2 regions of the Lacrimispora brassicae genome follow, and region 2 is predicted to be linked to the other one. Evidence: a T-box and tRNA genes for the amino acid it is inferred to sense, from the RefSeq annotation. Region 2 holds a T-box; the other holds one or more tRNA genes.
The links. A T-box is a leader RNA that pairs with one kind of tRNA and senses whether it is charged. The one in region 2 lies ahead of leuS (leucine--tRNA ligase), so its partner is inferred to be a tRNA-Leu.
Positions count from the first base shown of each region.

Region 1: it encodes a tRNA-Leu, which carries the amino acid that the T-box ahead of leuS (leucine--tRNA ligase) is inferred to sense. The anticodon was not compared.

Region 1 covers NZ_BRYH01000031.1:22,812-29,579, forward strand. Annotated here, with positions in the region: gene ACYVD3_RS15685 (hypothetical protein) at 1-553, opposite strand, end outside; gene ACYVD3_RS15690 (hypothetical protein) at 745-1,263, opposite strand; gene ACYVD3_RS15695 (LytR/AlgR family response regulator transcription factor) at 1,439-2,164, opposite strand; gene ACYVD3_RS15700 (hypothetical protein) at 3,045-4,187, opposite strand; tRNA gene ACYVD3_RS15705 (tRNA-Leu) at 4,315-4,398, opposite strand; tRNA gene ACYVD3_RS15710 (tRNA-Leu) at 4,451-4,534, opposite strand; tRNA gene ACYVD3_RS15715 (tRNA-Leu) at 4,693-4,776, shown strand; gene ACYVD3_RS15720 (hypothetical protein) at 4,909-5,187, opposite strand; gene ACYVD3_RS15725 (DUF5688 family protein) at 5,092-5,346, shown strand; gene ACYVD3_RS15730 (hypothetical protein) at 5,502-5,717, shown strand; gene ACYVD3_RS15735 (DUF3990 domain-containing protein) at 5,707-5,955, shown strand; tRNA gene ACYVD3_RS15740 (tRNA-Asn) at 6,116-6,188, shown strand; gene ACYVD3_RS15745 (hypothetical protein) at 6,310-6,441, opposite strand; gene ACYVD3_RS15750 (Cof-type HAD-IIB family hydrolase) at 6,488-6,768, opposite strand, start outside.
Region 2 covers NZ_BRYH01000006.1:356,328-363,095, forward strand. Annotated here, with positions in the region: gene ACYVD3_RS04720 (class I SAM-dependent methyltransferase) at 1-235, shown strand, start outside; gene ACYVD3_RS04725 (hypothetical protein) at 463-609, shown strand; gene ACYVD3_RS04730 (lysostaphin resistance A-like protein) at 656-1,567, shown strand; T-box leader at 1,686-1,934, shown strand; gene leuS (leucine--tRNA ligase) at 2,097-4,511, shown strand; gene ACYVD3_RS04740 (hypothetical protein) at 4,674-4,961, opposite strand; gene ACYVD3_RS04745 (hypothetical protein) at 5,022-5,573, opposite strand; gene ACYVD3_RS04750 (hypothetical protein) at 5,651-5,803, shown strand; gene ACYVD3_RS04755 (hypothetical protein) at 5,854-6,114, opposite strand; gene ACYVD3_RS04760 (alanyl-tRNA editing protein) at 6,268-6,768, shown strand, end outside.

The DNA of each region.
Region 1 (6,768 bases), on a different contig from region 2:
AACAAAGCATCGCATCTCCAACATGGACTCCGCCGCTTAGTACTAACTCTTCCCAGAATTCACTGTCCAGGGAAAGTCCTTCGATCCGTCCCAGATTCCATGTCACACTGTCTCCGGCACCCAATCCATAAGCTTGTGGATATATGGTCACTTTTAACTGGTGTTTAACAGCAGTATTCGGTTTGATTTTCTGATTTTCATTTAAGGTAATATTCCAATTATCACTGTCAACAATAGCAATTCCATTTAACGAAACCTGAAACCATGTGGGAATAATTGCATTCTCATTGTCCGCTTCCTGCTGCAGCAGTTCCTGCAAACTCAGATGGTCCGATAATCCTCCAGATAACGGCGCCGCCAATGATTTCGACGCTTTTGAAGACGTTGCCATTGTTCTGGCTCTTTCTCCCTTTGCTTTTACACCAAACGAACTTTCAATGTGCCTCGTCTCTGCAAAAGAGGCTAACGAAACAGCAGCTATTAAGGTTACTATCAAACCCGCACTTGCATACAGCTTAACAAGCTTTCCAATTCTTTTCCGGTTTTTATCCATATCTTCACCTGTGTTTTGCATGATTAACAATGGGCTACTACGATACCCTCTCTGCCTTCTTCTTTCACAACATCGCCTAAACCGTCCAGATCTTTGACTTTTCGGTTACTGCCTGCAATGATGCATGCAGCAGCCGGAATGCTGCATGCTAAAATTATCAGTTCAATAATATTACTGACTGTTATAAGTCATCACCTCCTCTTAAGTGCTTTGGCGCGTTCTCTTTTGTACCAGTTTAAAACCAAACTATTGTACCAAAGGGCTGCTATCGTACACCCCCAGACGCCTCCAACGGATGCCGATAACACAAAATCCATGGGATTGATACCAGGCTCCTCTTCCTGAGTGGAATCAGAATTCGGAGGTGGCGGATCAATTCTGACTGTCCGTACTTCATCCCGATGGCATCCCTGACACTCTCTCCGCTCAATTCTTATTCCTGATTCCGGTCTTTCTTCTACCACTTTCCAGTTTCCGTAATGATGACCGGTCGCCGGCAGATATTCTATGTAAGTATATCCACACAAGGTACATACATTTTCAACTTGACCTTCTGACTCTTCTGAGTTCAGTATTAAAATATGGCTTTCAAATTCATGCTGCTTGCCGCCGGTGCAGGCAGGATGCGTATCAGCATTCCCAACTCCACAACATAGGATAGTTAACAACAGCGTACATAGCAACATAAGAAGCTTTTTCCTTAATTGCAATTACCTGCCCCCCTATCCTATCTTTTTAATAACCTGATCGTTGTAAAAATTCCATCTGCATATAGATTTTGGTTATTTCCTTTGTTTTGACTAACAATTCCTTTCAACATTACTTTACCCCATTTTTTCCAATTTGTATTGATTCGTGGATAAACAGCAGTCTTTTTGATCCAAACTACACCACTGTTCCCGCTTCAGCATATGCTTCCATTTCCCGCTTCAATTCTGAGTAATAGTATCTCCCTACCGGCAGCACCTCTCCCGTATCCAATATTATTTCTTTAAATGAAATAGTTCTGATATGAGATATTGCCGCCACATAAGACTTATGAACTCTTACAAAACCGTAATCCTTTAACCTTAATTCAATTTTTCCAATGGTCGAATAGAAACTAAACTGGTCACTACCGTAATAAACGGTCACAATCCGTTTTAGGACTTCAAAGTAATGAATCTTTTTAATCTCAATCTTTCGGAATTCACCAGCACCTGTACACATAATGTATTCCGTTTGCTTTTCTTGTACTGATTTTACTGCCAGCATAAAAATATCTTCGAATTTTTCTATCGTTGTTTCGCCTTTTACAACATAATGCAATGCCCTAACATCAAATGCCGTAGTGTAAAAATCTTTAGAAACTGTAAAAAACACAATTTCACTGATACACCCCTGGCTTCTCAGCTTTCTGGCGACCTCATCCCCCTGCATCCCATTCATTCTCATATCCAGATAAATAATGTCTGGATAACTCTTGAGACTCTGCAAATGGAACAGCAGCTCTTCACCTTTGTGATATAATGAAAATCCCACATCGACTTGATGAATTGACGCCAACAGTTCTAATTGCTTTTTACATTGTTCCAGTTCTTGTTTATTGTCATCACAAATTGCGATAATCACGATTTATCCTCCTCTTTATGTCAAGCAGAATTTATAGTATTTGCATTTAGTTTTCCTGCAATCTGTTGGTCTAAAATATGCCTTTATTCGTTTACACACACTTAATAAGGCAACAGTTATTCTATCATATAGGTAGTGACTTGGATCCACTGGATTCTATGAACGTATGACTTCTTTATAAAAGATGATCCAAATTGCATAATCCATTGTTGTCTAAATCTCACCGCATTTTTTCCAAATCAAGATATTAGACTTTTCTTGCTAAGTATTATATAAAACTTGGCTATCTTGGAAGCACATGTATTAAATTTGAGTTTATATGTATTAAATTTAGCAGTTACAAAGATTAAAAAAACCATAATTTGGGAATACGGACTGAAATGTAAAATAAGCTGCAATTTTTGCAGACGAAGTGGCTGAAATATAAAGTAAGCTGCAATTTTTGTAAACGAAATGCAACAAATAGAATAGAGCATCAAAATCTGTAAATGAAAAGGCTGTATTATCCATTGCTCAAATGAGAAAACGGAGTTTGACATGCGCCATCAACGATTGCGGTCCCAGGCCAGTTTCTCTGCAAGGATCAAGTAATGGGATTCTTTCCAAAACAAAGATGTACTTAATGCCCTTGAAGGCAGAATCACTTTACATCTTTCAGCCAATTCCCCTTCCCTCATACCCTGTTTAAAAGCATCTTTGTGAAACAGAAAAAGCGGCTGTATTTCTTCAATTACGAAGAACGCAGCCGCTAAAAAATCACGTGATCAGGGATTTGCTTTTATTCTGTTATTTGTTAATCATATCTCAGCAAAAATTCTTCCGTTTTCTGGCGAGAAACAAGGTATGTCCACGAAAATACAAAATATCATGTGTCATTAGGTCAAAAGTCCCTGATCTCATCAAACCATTTTTTCCCTGTTTTCTGCGATATTCCCAAAACAGAAGATTCTATCAATTGGCTCACAGCAGTGCCTGCATCTTCCCTTTCGCTTGTTTCAATGTCTGTTAATTGATTGATAACTTCTATGAACCTAATAATTGCTTCATGGACTTCACTTTCTGTTTTTGATTTCTTTATCTCTTTCAAACAAGCTTTGTATGCTTTTGTTGCAATTTTTGCGTTCTTGTCTTCCCATCCCGAAAACGGAATACCATATTCGGTAGTAAACCATATTGTTTTCCGTAATTTGGATACGCTTGAATAATCCAACTCCTTTTCTTTCAACAATTCGTTAAGTTCCGCCTTCAATACCTTTCCTGCTGTTTCTTCAATATTCCAACCGATAAAACTTTTTAAATTTTTCCAGTTCATCAGTTTCGGCATATTGGTTAAGTTGGGAACAAATCTTAATCCGATTCTTTCAAGGTGCTTCAATTCTGTTAATGATTCCAAATTAGCCAAGTTTCCTGTGAGATTCAGACTTGTAAGATTTTGAAATTGCAACAAACTTTTGCAGTCGAAAGCCATCCCCATGGGTGAACTGTTTATATCAACAGAAGCCGCTTTTTCCAATGCTTTGTATACAGGCAATTGGCAGAGTCGGGTTTCTGCTTGTGAGCAAAGAGGCGAAAAATATAAATATGGAATGGTGGTGCATTTTTTTATATCAATATTTTTAAGATTGCCCGAAAGAGAAAGCAATCGTATTTTATCACCTGTTGAAACTTCAATTTTGTTTTTTTCTGTATGAATAAAAATTTTATTAATGTTTGCTTTCGTCAAATCAACAGAAGCATTTTCTTGTGGCCACCAGTGAAAATCTTCAATTGGCCGTTTAGAAGACCAATCAATAAAACCTTTATCATTGCCTGAATAATAGAAAAATCTTGGCCAATCACCATAAGGGAGGTATTCAGCGAATGCATCCCAGTTAATTAGGCTGTCTTTTTCTACCCAAACATCATATTTTCCTTTAGATATTCCTTTTGTTCCAATGGAAAAGCTCCCCTGTCCTGTAGGGATATTTACCTTATGACTTTTTTCTCCTGTTAACGAAATGTGCATTGGTTTATTCCCACTCACCTTGATTCCTCTTTTCCTTAACTTCTTCAACGCTTCTTCTTCAAATTTAAGTTTTCTACATGATATCATATAAATAAAAACAAGTCGAATTTTTTCGAATTCGACTTGTTTTTATAAACTTTTTTACTGCGGGAGATGGGACTTGAACCCACACGATCATACAACCACAAGATCCTTAGTCTTGCCTGTCTGCCAATTCCAGCACTCCCGCATGTCATATAAGAAATAAAAAACCATACATTTATGACTATTTGTATAGCTCATGCAGAAGAAGGGACTTGAACCCTCAAGGTATTGCTACCACACGGACCTGAACCGTGCGCGTCTGCCAATTCCGCCACTTCTGCATTTCGTTGTTATCTCTCGCAACAACAATAGTTATTATAGTATACAAGCTCCTATCTGTCAACAATATTTCTCCAGATTTTTCAAATATTTTTTTTGTATATATTTTTCATAAAATATTGACAATTTCACCCAGGGATGCTAAAATAAGGTTCGTTGTGCGGGAGTGCTGGAATTGGCAGACAGGCAAGACTAAGGATCTTGTGGTTGTATGATCGTGTGGGTTCAAGTCCCATCTCCCGCATTAATGTATGTAAGGCTCAACCCTTTATTATATAAGGGGTTAAGCCTTTTTTTGCTGTTATAATTTGGGCCCTGAAGTTGATTGACATTTTAGCAGAATTTAAAATTGACAGCAATTTGGCAGCAACAAAAGTCAACCACATTGGAGAATTCTGAGGCCATCTGATATCTCGATAAATGCTCTTATCTGTAAGTTATTATTATTTAAGAGCAAATTATCCCCTGCGTTTTTATCATTAGTACATTCCTCTATGGCGCTTAACTGAATTCCATAATAAACTCTGCCGTTACGATTTTTGTTTTCGGATGTTATGATATGTCTTCTTATATAGAAATTATTATCAGCGTAATTCATTTCAAAAATTTTATTTCTGAAAATTGTGATCTCATAATATTGCCATCTTCTGTCCATGAAGTTTTACTGCTCCCCATTGATAATGATATAGATTTTCGGGAGTTTCAGGAATTGGTTAAATATGTAAACCAGGCGGAAGTGGCGGTTGAAGACAGATTATCCGACAATGTATATCTATATAATCGCAGTATAAAGAAGCTACGCATAGCCATATAATACATATATATATATTTAATGAATTGAATTATGGCTTCAAACCATGTATAATATTCGTAGAATGTACAATATAAACCAAGCATCCACCCGCTGTTATGGAACAAAACGACAAAAACGATTTTTGATTTATAAAGAAGTGAAAGGGGGTTCAATATATGGCCGGTGATAAGAGAATTAATAATAATATCTATCTCATGCACACAATCACTCAAAACTACATGAAACGCCATCACAGTTCTGTACAGGATTTCCTGGAATTAAACAATAAAAAGAAAATTCTGAATTATATAGCAGAATGCCCAGATATATTTGATGGACTTCCTATGGAAGAAATGCAGCGTGAATTGGAGGAATATATTAATGCCAATTAAATTGTATCATGGCACCCCATATACATTAGCAACGATAAATCTGGAAGCAGGACGAGGATATAAAGATTTCGGGAAAGGTTTTTATCTTGCTTTTGGAAAACAGCAGGCCATTGGCATGATGAATAAAAAATATCGGGAATCATCAAGAAAATCTCCCGACAATCTGTCCTGGATTAAGAAAAATCTTTATTCATTCGATTTTAAAAAGGAACTTAAACGTATAAGGGCATTCTGTTGAATGAGTAAGAAAGAAAAACATATAGAAATATAAATTCCTAAGACTAAGGATCTTGTGTCTGTATAGACGTGTGGGTTCAAGTCCCATCTCCCGCACTTTTTTAATTTCTTCATTTTTCCTATTGACATATTTCTCTTTTTGGGTATAATAAGTCATGTATTCCTCGATAGCTCAGTCGGTAGAGCAAACGGCTGTTAACCGTTGGGTCGTAGGTTCAAGTCCTACTCGGGGAGTTTTTTTATGCCAAAAATCATATTCCATAGGTAATTATATATAAAAGGATGCAGCAGAATCAATATCCTCAAATTAATTCCACAACATCCAAAATGTTTTTATTTCAGACTTTCTTATTTTTCAATCCTGATCCGGTACCATCCGGCGGCGATCTGGAATTTCATTCTGTTTTAACATATCATTGATGATTTCATAATTAATATCCATTTTATTATTAAAACCAGTTTCAGCTAACAGAAGTTCCCCATGCAAACGTCATGATCTCCCAAACTAAGGGACATGTTATGCAGAACCGGCATCAATTCAACTCTTTTATAACAGCAAGAACCCCTTCGTGATCATTATCCAGTGTTACAAATACTGCACTTTCTTTTACCTCCTTCGGCGCATTTCCCATGGCATAGCTATATTTCACAGCCTTTAGCATGTCGATATCATTATGCCCGTCACCGAATGCCATGGCTTCCTCCAGGGAAATTCCCCGATAATTGCATAAGTAGCTTATTCCCGCTGATTTCTTTACACTTCCATGCATAACTTCCAGATAATTTTCATTAGACAGAGCAATCGATAATTCCG
Region 2 (6,768 bases):
CGGATATTTTATTTTAACGGACTATATGGCGGAAAATGATGAAGAAGAAAAGAAGAGCTTTTTGGAGCTTTCCCGGCTGAAGACAGAATTGGGGATATGTGACGGTGAATTCTATCACTATGATACGCCGCTTACAAGAGCTCATGAAACAGAAGCCTTACATTCCGGAGGATTTTCAAAGGTTGAACTTCTGAATAAATGGCAAAGTACGAACATTCTGAAAGCATATAAATGAGTTTTTCTTTGGATTATGAGCATGATGCAAAGCCAATAAAAAGAACATGTAAGGAAAACTACCAGCTATCAGTTGGTAGTTTTTGTACTTAAAATGGAACGAGTCAATCTATGAAACGATATTTGACGGATTACTGTACATTGGAAACTTAAGGTTGATAGTTGGTAAAAAAACTGATATTCTTAGATAAAATATTTATAATCTAAGAACTGTGAAAGGAGATTTTTATGAGGATATCATTAAAAAAAGCAAATCTTAATGATTGTGATGAAATTCATGGTATGCAGATTATATCGTTTGAAGATCTTCTTGAGAAATATAAAGACTATGAGACTACTGACTATCAATATGGGTTAGTAGGTTTTTTGTGCTGATTTTAATTGGCAAAACCGAAATTTAATGACAGGAGGCATGGAAATAGTGGAAGACAGAAGAAATGCGTGGAAAGCGTTTTCAAGAGTGGGGATGGGATATGGAGCATTCCTTCTTGTAACGATTGTTATACAGCTTGAGGTGGGAGTCATTGCTCTTGTGCTGTCCCGGTTTGGAATGGAAATAACCTTTGGGAACTGGTATATGGTGTTTGTCTCCCTGGCTAATTATGTTGTTGGGGGAGCTGTTGCCTGCCTCGTTGTAAAGGATATGCCGGTTTTATGCAGGCCCGGGGTAAAAAAGGCCAAGGCAGGAATGCTTGTTTCCGGGTTTTTGATCTGTATGAGCGCCCTGTTTTTTGGAAACCTCATGGGGCGGGCCCTTATGAGCCTTGTTTGTGCTCTTTCAGGAAAGCCCATGATCAACCCGGTAGAGGAAGTGATGAAAGGCTTAAGCACCTGGGCGATTTTTGTCACCATGGTGGTAATGGCCCCTGTTTGCGAAGAGATCCTGTTTCGCAAGGTTCTCATTGACCGGATCCGGATGTATGGAGATAAGGCGGCAATCCTGGTATCCAGTGTTGTCTTTGGCTTAAGCCACGGAAATTTCTACCAGTTCTTTTATGCCTTTGGGATCGGTCTGGTGTTAGCCTATATTTATATTCAGACAGGAAAGCTTCGCTATACTATAATTTTCCATATGATCATCAATTTTCTTGGCTCCATTGTAGCCTTACATATTGGAAACGCTCCGCTGCTTGCTGTGGGCTATTCCATATTTATGCTTGGAGCAGTTCTTGCAGGAACCGTTTTGTTTTTTATCAATCAAAGAAAGCTGGTGTTTCATCCGGGGCTTATGGAGACCTGGGGGAAAGGAGCCTTTAAGGTGCTTTTTTTAAACCTTGGAATGATCTTGTTTTTCCTTCTTTCAGCCGTGACCTTTGTCATTTCGTCAAGTTAAATGAAAAGCCTTGCAAGCGTTGTCCGGAATCCATACAATAGGGGAACATTCTGGATATTCTGGATTTCTCAAAATACGGTTGACACAATTCGTCAATTATGTTACATTTGTAGTTAGCAAAAATACTGTGATTAGGAATAGTAAGCTGTCTGAAACATGCAGAGAGCCGGCGGGTGGTGGAAGCCGGTTGGGAATGGCAGCCGAACTGGCCTTTGAGTAGCGTGCTGAAGGAAGCTTTGCTTTCTGCGTAGGCATTGCCGGTGTCCCGACCGTTACAGCGGGCGGATATGTTTTCCATATCCAGTGAGAGCATACGAATCTTGTATGAAATAGAGTGGTACCACGCGGTAGATCCTGCGTCTCTATGACCGATGAGCGGTCTGAGGCGCATTTTTTTATGTGCTCTTACGGTCATCATTTTATCCGCAGACATTTGAAACAGGGAAAAACCCTGTCGTAAAAGGAGGAAGCACCCTACGGGTATACCTATATGCACAAAAAGCGTGTGCGAGAAGGAGGAAATTTTGTTATGGCAGCATCATACAATCACAGTGCCATTGAAAAAAAATGGCGTGAAAACTGGGCAAAGAACCCCATCAATGTTGACGATGGGAAAAAGCAGAAATATTACTGTCTGGATATGTTCCCATATCCTTCAGGAAGCGGTCTTCATGTAGGCCATTGGAGAGGATATGTAATCTCCGATGTGTGGAGCCGGTATCAGATTTTAAAGGGACATTATGTGATCCACCCCATGGGCTGGGATGCCTTTGGCCTGCCGGCAGAGAATTACGCCATCAAGATGGGAGTCCATCCGGCAAAATCCACGGCTGAAAACGTAAGGAACATCAAACGTCAGATCAATGAGATCGCGGCCGTCTATGACTGGGATATGGAGGTCAACACCACGGATCCGGAATTTTATAAATGGACCCAGTGGATTTTTGTCCAGATGTTTAAAAAGGGCCTGGCCTATGAGAAGGAATTCCCCATCAACTGGTGCCCATCCTGTAAAACAGGACTTGCAAACGAAGAAGTGGTAAACGGCTGCTGCGAGCGCTGCGGAACCGGAGTCACAAAGAAGAATTTAAGACAGTGGATGTTAAAAATCACCGCTTACGCAGACCGCCTGTTAGATGATCTGGATAAGCTTGACTGGCCGGAAAAGGTCAAGAAGATGCAGACGGAATGGATCGGAAAATCTTATGGAGCCGAGGTTGATTTTAAGGTAGACGGAAGAGATGAGGCCATCACGGTTTATACCACCAGACCTGATACCTTATACGGAGCCACCTTTATGGTGCTGGCGCCGGAACATGCTCTTGCCCCAGGCCTTGCTGCCCCGGAAAATAAAGAAGCAGTTGAGAAGTATATTTACGACGCTTCCATGAAGTCAAATGTGGACCGTCTTCAGGATAAAGAAAAGACCGGCGTATTTACCGGAAGCTATGCAGTAAATCCCTTAAGCGGTGCAAAGGTCCCCATCTGGCTTTCTGATTATGTCCTTGCAGACTACGGCACCGGCGCCATTATGTGCGTGCCGGCCCATGATGACAGGGATTTTGAGTTCGCAAAGAAGTTTGATATTCCGATTGTTCAGGTTATCGCAAAGGATGGCAGGGAAATTGAAAACATGACTCAGGCTTACACCGAGGCCAGCGGAACCATGATCAATTCCGGCGAGTGGAATGGGATGGAATCTTCCGTCCTTAAAAAAGAAGCTCCTGCAATGATCGAGGAACGTGGTCTGGGAAAGAAGACCGTAAACTTTAAGCTCCGTGACTGGGTATTTTCCAGACAGCGTTACTGGGGAGAGCCCATTCCCATTATCCATTGCCCACACTGCGGCAATGTTCCGGTACCGGAAGACCAGCTTCCGCTCACTCTTCCGGAGGTGGAAAGCTACCAGCCTACCGGCACGGGAGAATCTCCTCTGGCAGACATTGATGAATGGGTGAACACCACTTGTCCGGTGTGCGGCGCGACCGCTAAAAGAGAGACCAATACCATGCCTCAGTGGGCAGGTTCATCCTGGTACTTCCTCCGCTACGTGGACAGTCACAATGATAAGGATCTGGTATCCAAAGAGAAAGCGAAAAAGTATCTTCCGGTGGATATGTATATCGGCGGTGTGGAGCATGCTGTGCTCCATCTCCTGTATTCCCGTTTTTACACCAAGTTCTTAAACGACATCGGTGTGGTGGATTTTGACGAGCCCTTTACCAAACTGTTTAACCAGGGCATGATCAATGGAAAGAACGGAATCAAGATGAGCAAATCAAAAGGAAATGTAGTATCACCTGATGATCTGGTCCGTGACTATGGCTGTGATGCCCTCCGTATGTATGAGCTCTTTGTGGGACCGCCGGAGCTTGATGCAGAGTGGGATGACAGGGGGATCGAAGGTGTCAGCCGTTTCCTGAACCGTTTCTGGAAACTGGTGGCGGCAAGCAGTGATAAGGATGTGGAGCCCACCAGGGAAATGCTCCGTCTGCGCAATAAGCTGATTTTTGATATTGAGCAGCGTTTCAGCCAGTTTAACTTAAATACGGTAATTTCCGGATTTATGGAGTATAACAATAAATTTATTGAAATGGCCCAAAAGTCCGGAGGCATCGACAAAGAGACCTTAAAGGCCTTTGTGGTTTTGGTTGCTCCATTTGCACCTCATATTGGTGAGGAACTGTGGCAGCGCCTTGGCGGCAGTGATTCCGTATTTCACGCACAGTGGCCGGAATGTGACGAAGAGGCCATGAAGGAAGACGAGATCGAAGTTGCGGTCCAGGTAAACGGAAAGACAAGGGCAGTGGTAAAGCTTCCTGTAAACGTATCAAAGGAAGAGGCCATTGAAGCCGGCAAGGCTTTGATTCCGGATAAGATAACCGGAACCATTGTTAAGGAAATCTATGTTCCTGGAAGAATTGTAAATATTGTGTGCAAGTAATTTTATGTGAATGATAAACTACAAGAAACACGCTATAGAGGGTCTTGTAGCTGCCGCAGCAGTGGCCGGCTAAACATGCAAGCAGGTTTGTCTGGTTCACTGCCTGGGCAAGATAAGGACATTATGGCGGCTCCTTGAGGGACCGCCATAATGTCCTTGTTTTCATTTTGTATTGCGTTTCATGAAATTTTTAGAAAGCATCCGCAGGCTCTCAATTCGTTTCTTCTCATTTTGGTCCATATTGGCGCTCATGATGGAGATGAGAAGATCTGTTTCCTGGTCGTTAAATTGAATGCCTTTCTGGCTTGCTTCCGCATTTAAGCTTAAAAGCGTTGGAAGAAGCTGGTCCTTTGGGGTGGTTTCCACCCGTTTTGCAAATTCATTCAGCATGGAGAGTTTTTGCGAATTCATGGTTTTTAGTCTGGGGTCTTGTTTCCAGTTGGCGTTCATAGGTCGTTATTCTTCCTTTCTATGGGGATATGTAAAGGGAATTGGGGAAGGCAGCAAGGATTAATTCATCTGCTGCATGGCGGACATCATAAGCTGCATGGTTTCAAACTTGGATTGCTGCTCCGGAGGCATGAAATTTTTGATCTGGTCAAAAGACATCCTTCCCAAGGGGTTATTCTGCCGGTGGTTATTACTCTGATTCGTCTGATTTGCCTGCTTGCCTTGCCCTTCTGATTGGGCCTGGACCGGAATTGTGGAGCTGGGTACAGGGTCAGAGAAGGCTCCGGCCAGCTTAAAGCCCTGGAAGAAGTTGATAATAAGGTCAATGAAATCCTGTTCTGCCGGGTCGGCAAAGGGTTTTATGGTGTTCAGCATGTCAATAGGGATGTCGGATTGTTCTCTCTCTCCTGCGGAACAGATTCCCATGGTGGCCACTTCACCTTCTTCAAACAGACTGACGGTGCGCTGCAGCTCGTTTATTTTGACGAAGTAGGAGATAAAGCGTTGTTGGGAAACATTCATATAGGGTAGGGCAGCCTTCATCATATGAAGATGATTATCGCCGATAAGGGAGTCCAGATCATTTGCGCGGACATTTTGTTCATTGTTCATAGCATGAGATTCCTTACTTTTCTTGTTGACAATATATGCATCTGCATATATTAGTATTACAGGAGAGTGATTTAGATATGAAAAGCCGATTAATCATAGATGGTAATGCAGTATATGAAATTGATGAAGAGTGTATGAAGATGAAGCAGAACAGGAACTCTTTAAAAGGAGGAAGCAACCAGGGCCCTTTTCCAAGGCCTGGAAAGGAAAACGGCCAGAGCCGTTCATAAATGAAAACAGGGCCCGATCTAAAAAGATCGGGCCCCGTTTTATGTTTTGCTTAGCAGCAGAAGTTACTTCCACCACCAAAGCCACCGCCGCCACAGCAGCACAGAAGAATGATGATCCAAATCCAACTGCCGCCATCATTTCCGCAACCGCCGCAACTGCCGCCGCAACTGCTGCCGCAGCCGCCGCTGCCGCCACCACAGAAGCACAGGATAAGGATCAGCCAAATCATATTGAAACCACTTCCACTGTTGCATCCTCCACTGTTGCAATCGCATCCGCATCCACAGTTAGTTGCTGCTAGATCACTCATATAGGTTCCTCCAAATAATTTGTTTACACTGTAAGTGTATGAAGACCAGCTTGCCACTGTTTCCAAATTTTTCTCAAAATTTTAGATTTGATGTGATTGAACTTATCCAATTGTTGTGTATAATTAGAACAACAGAGAAATGAGGAGCAAAAGATGGATAAATTATATTATAACAGACCATATGTAAAAATATTTGAAGGAGAGGTGCTGGATTGCAGCCAGGGAAAGGACGGTTTTTTTCAGGTGTTTTTAGACCGGACAGCCTTTTATCCGGAGGGCGGCGGCCAGCCGGCTGATATGGGGAGCCTGGGAGAAGCGGCAGTCCTTGACGTAAGGGAAAAGCCGGAAGGCATTATCCATATTACAGATAAGCCCCTTAAGGCGGGCAGCAGGGTGGTTGGGACCATAGACTGGGAAAGAAGATTTTGCCATATGCAGAATCATTCCGGGGAACATTTGCTGTCGGGAATCGTACATAAGCATTATGGTCTTGATAACATAGGGTTTCACATGGGAAAGGATGAGGTGACCGTGGATTTTAACGGCCCACTGACCCAGGAACAGATAGAAGCGGCAGAGATAAAAGTGAATGAAATCATCTGGCTGGATATTCCGGTTGTGGAATCTTATCCGTCAAAGGAGGAGCTTTCCCGT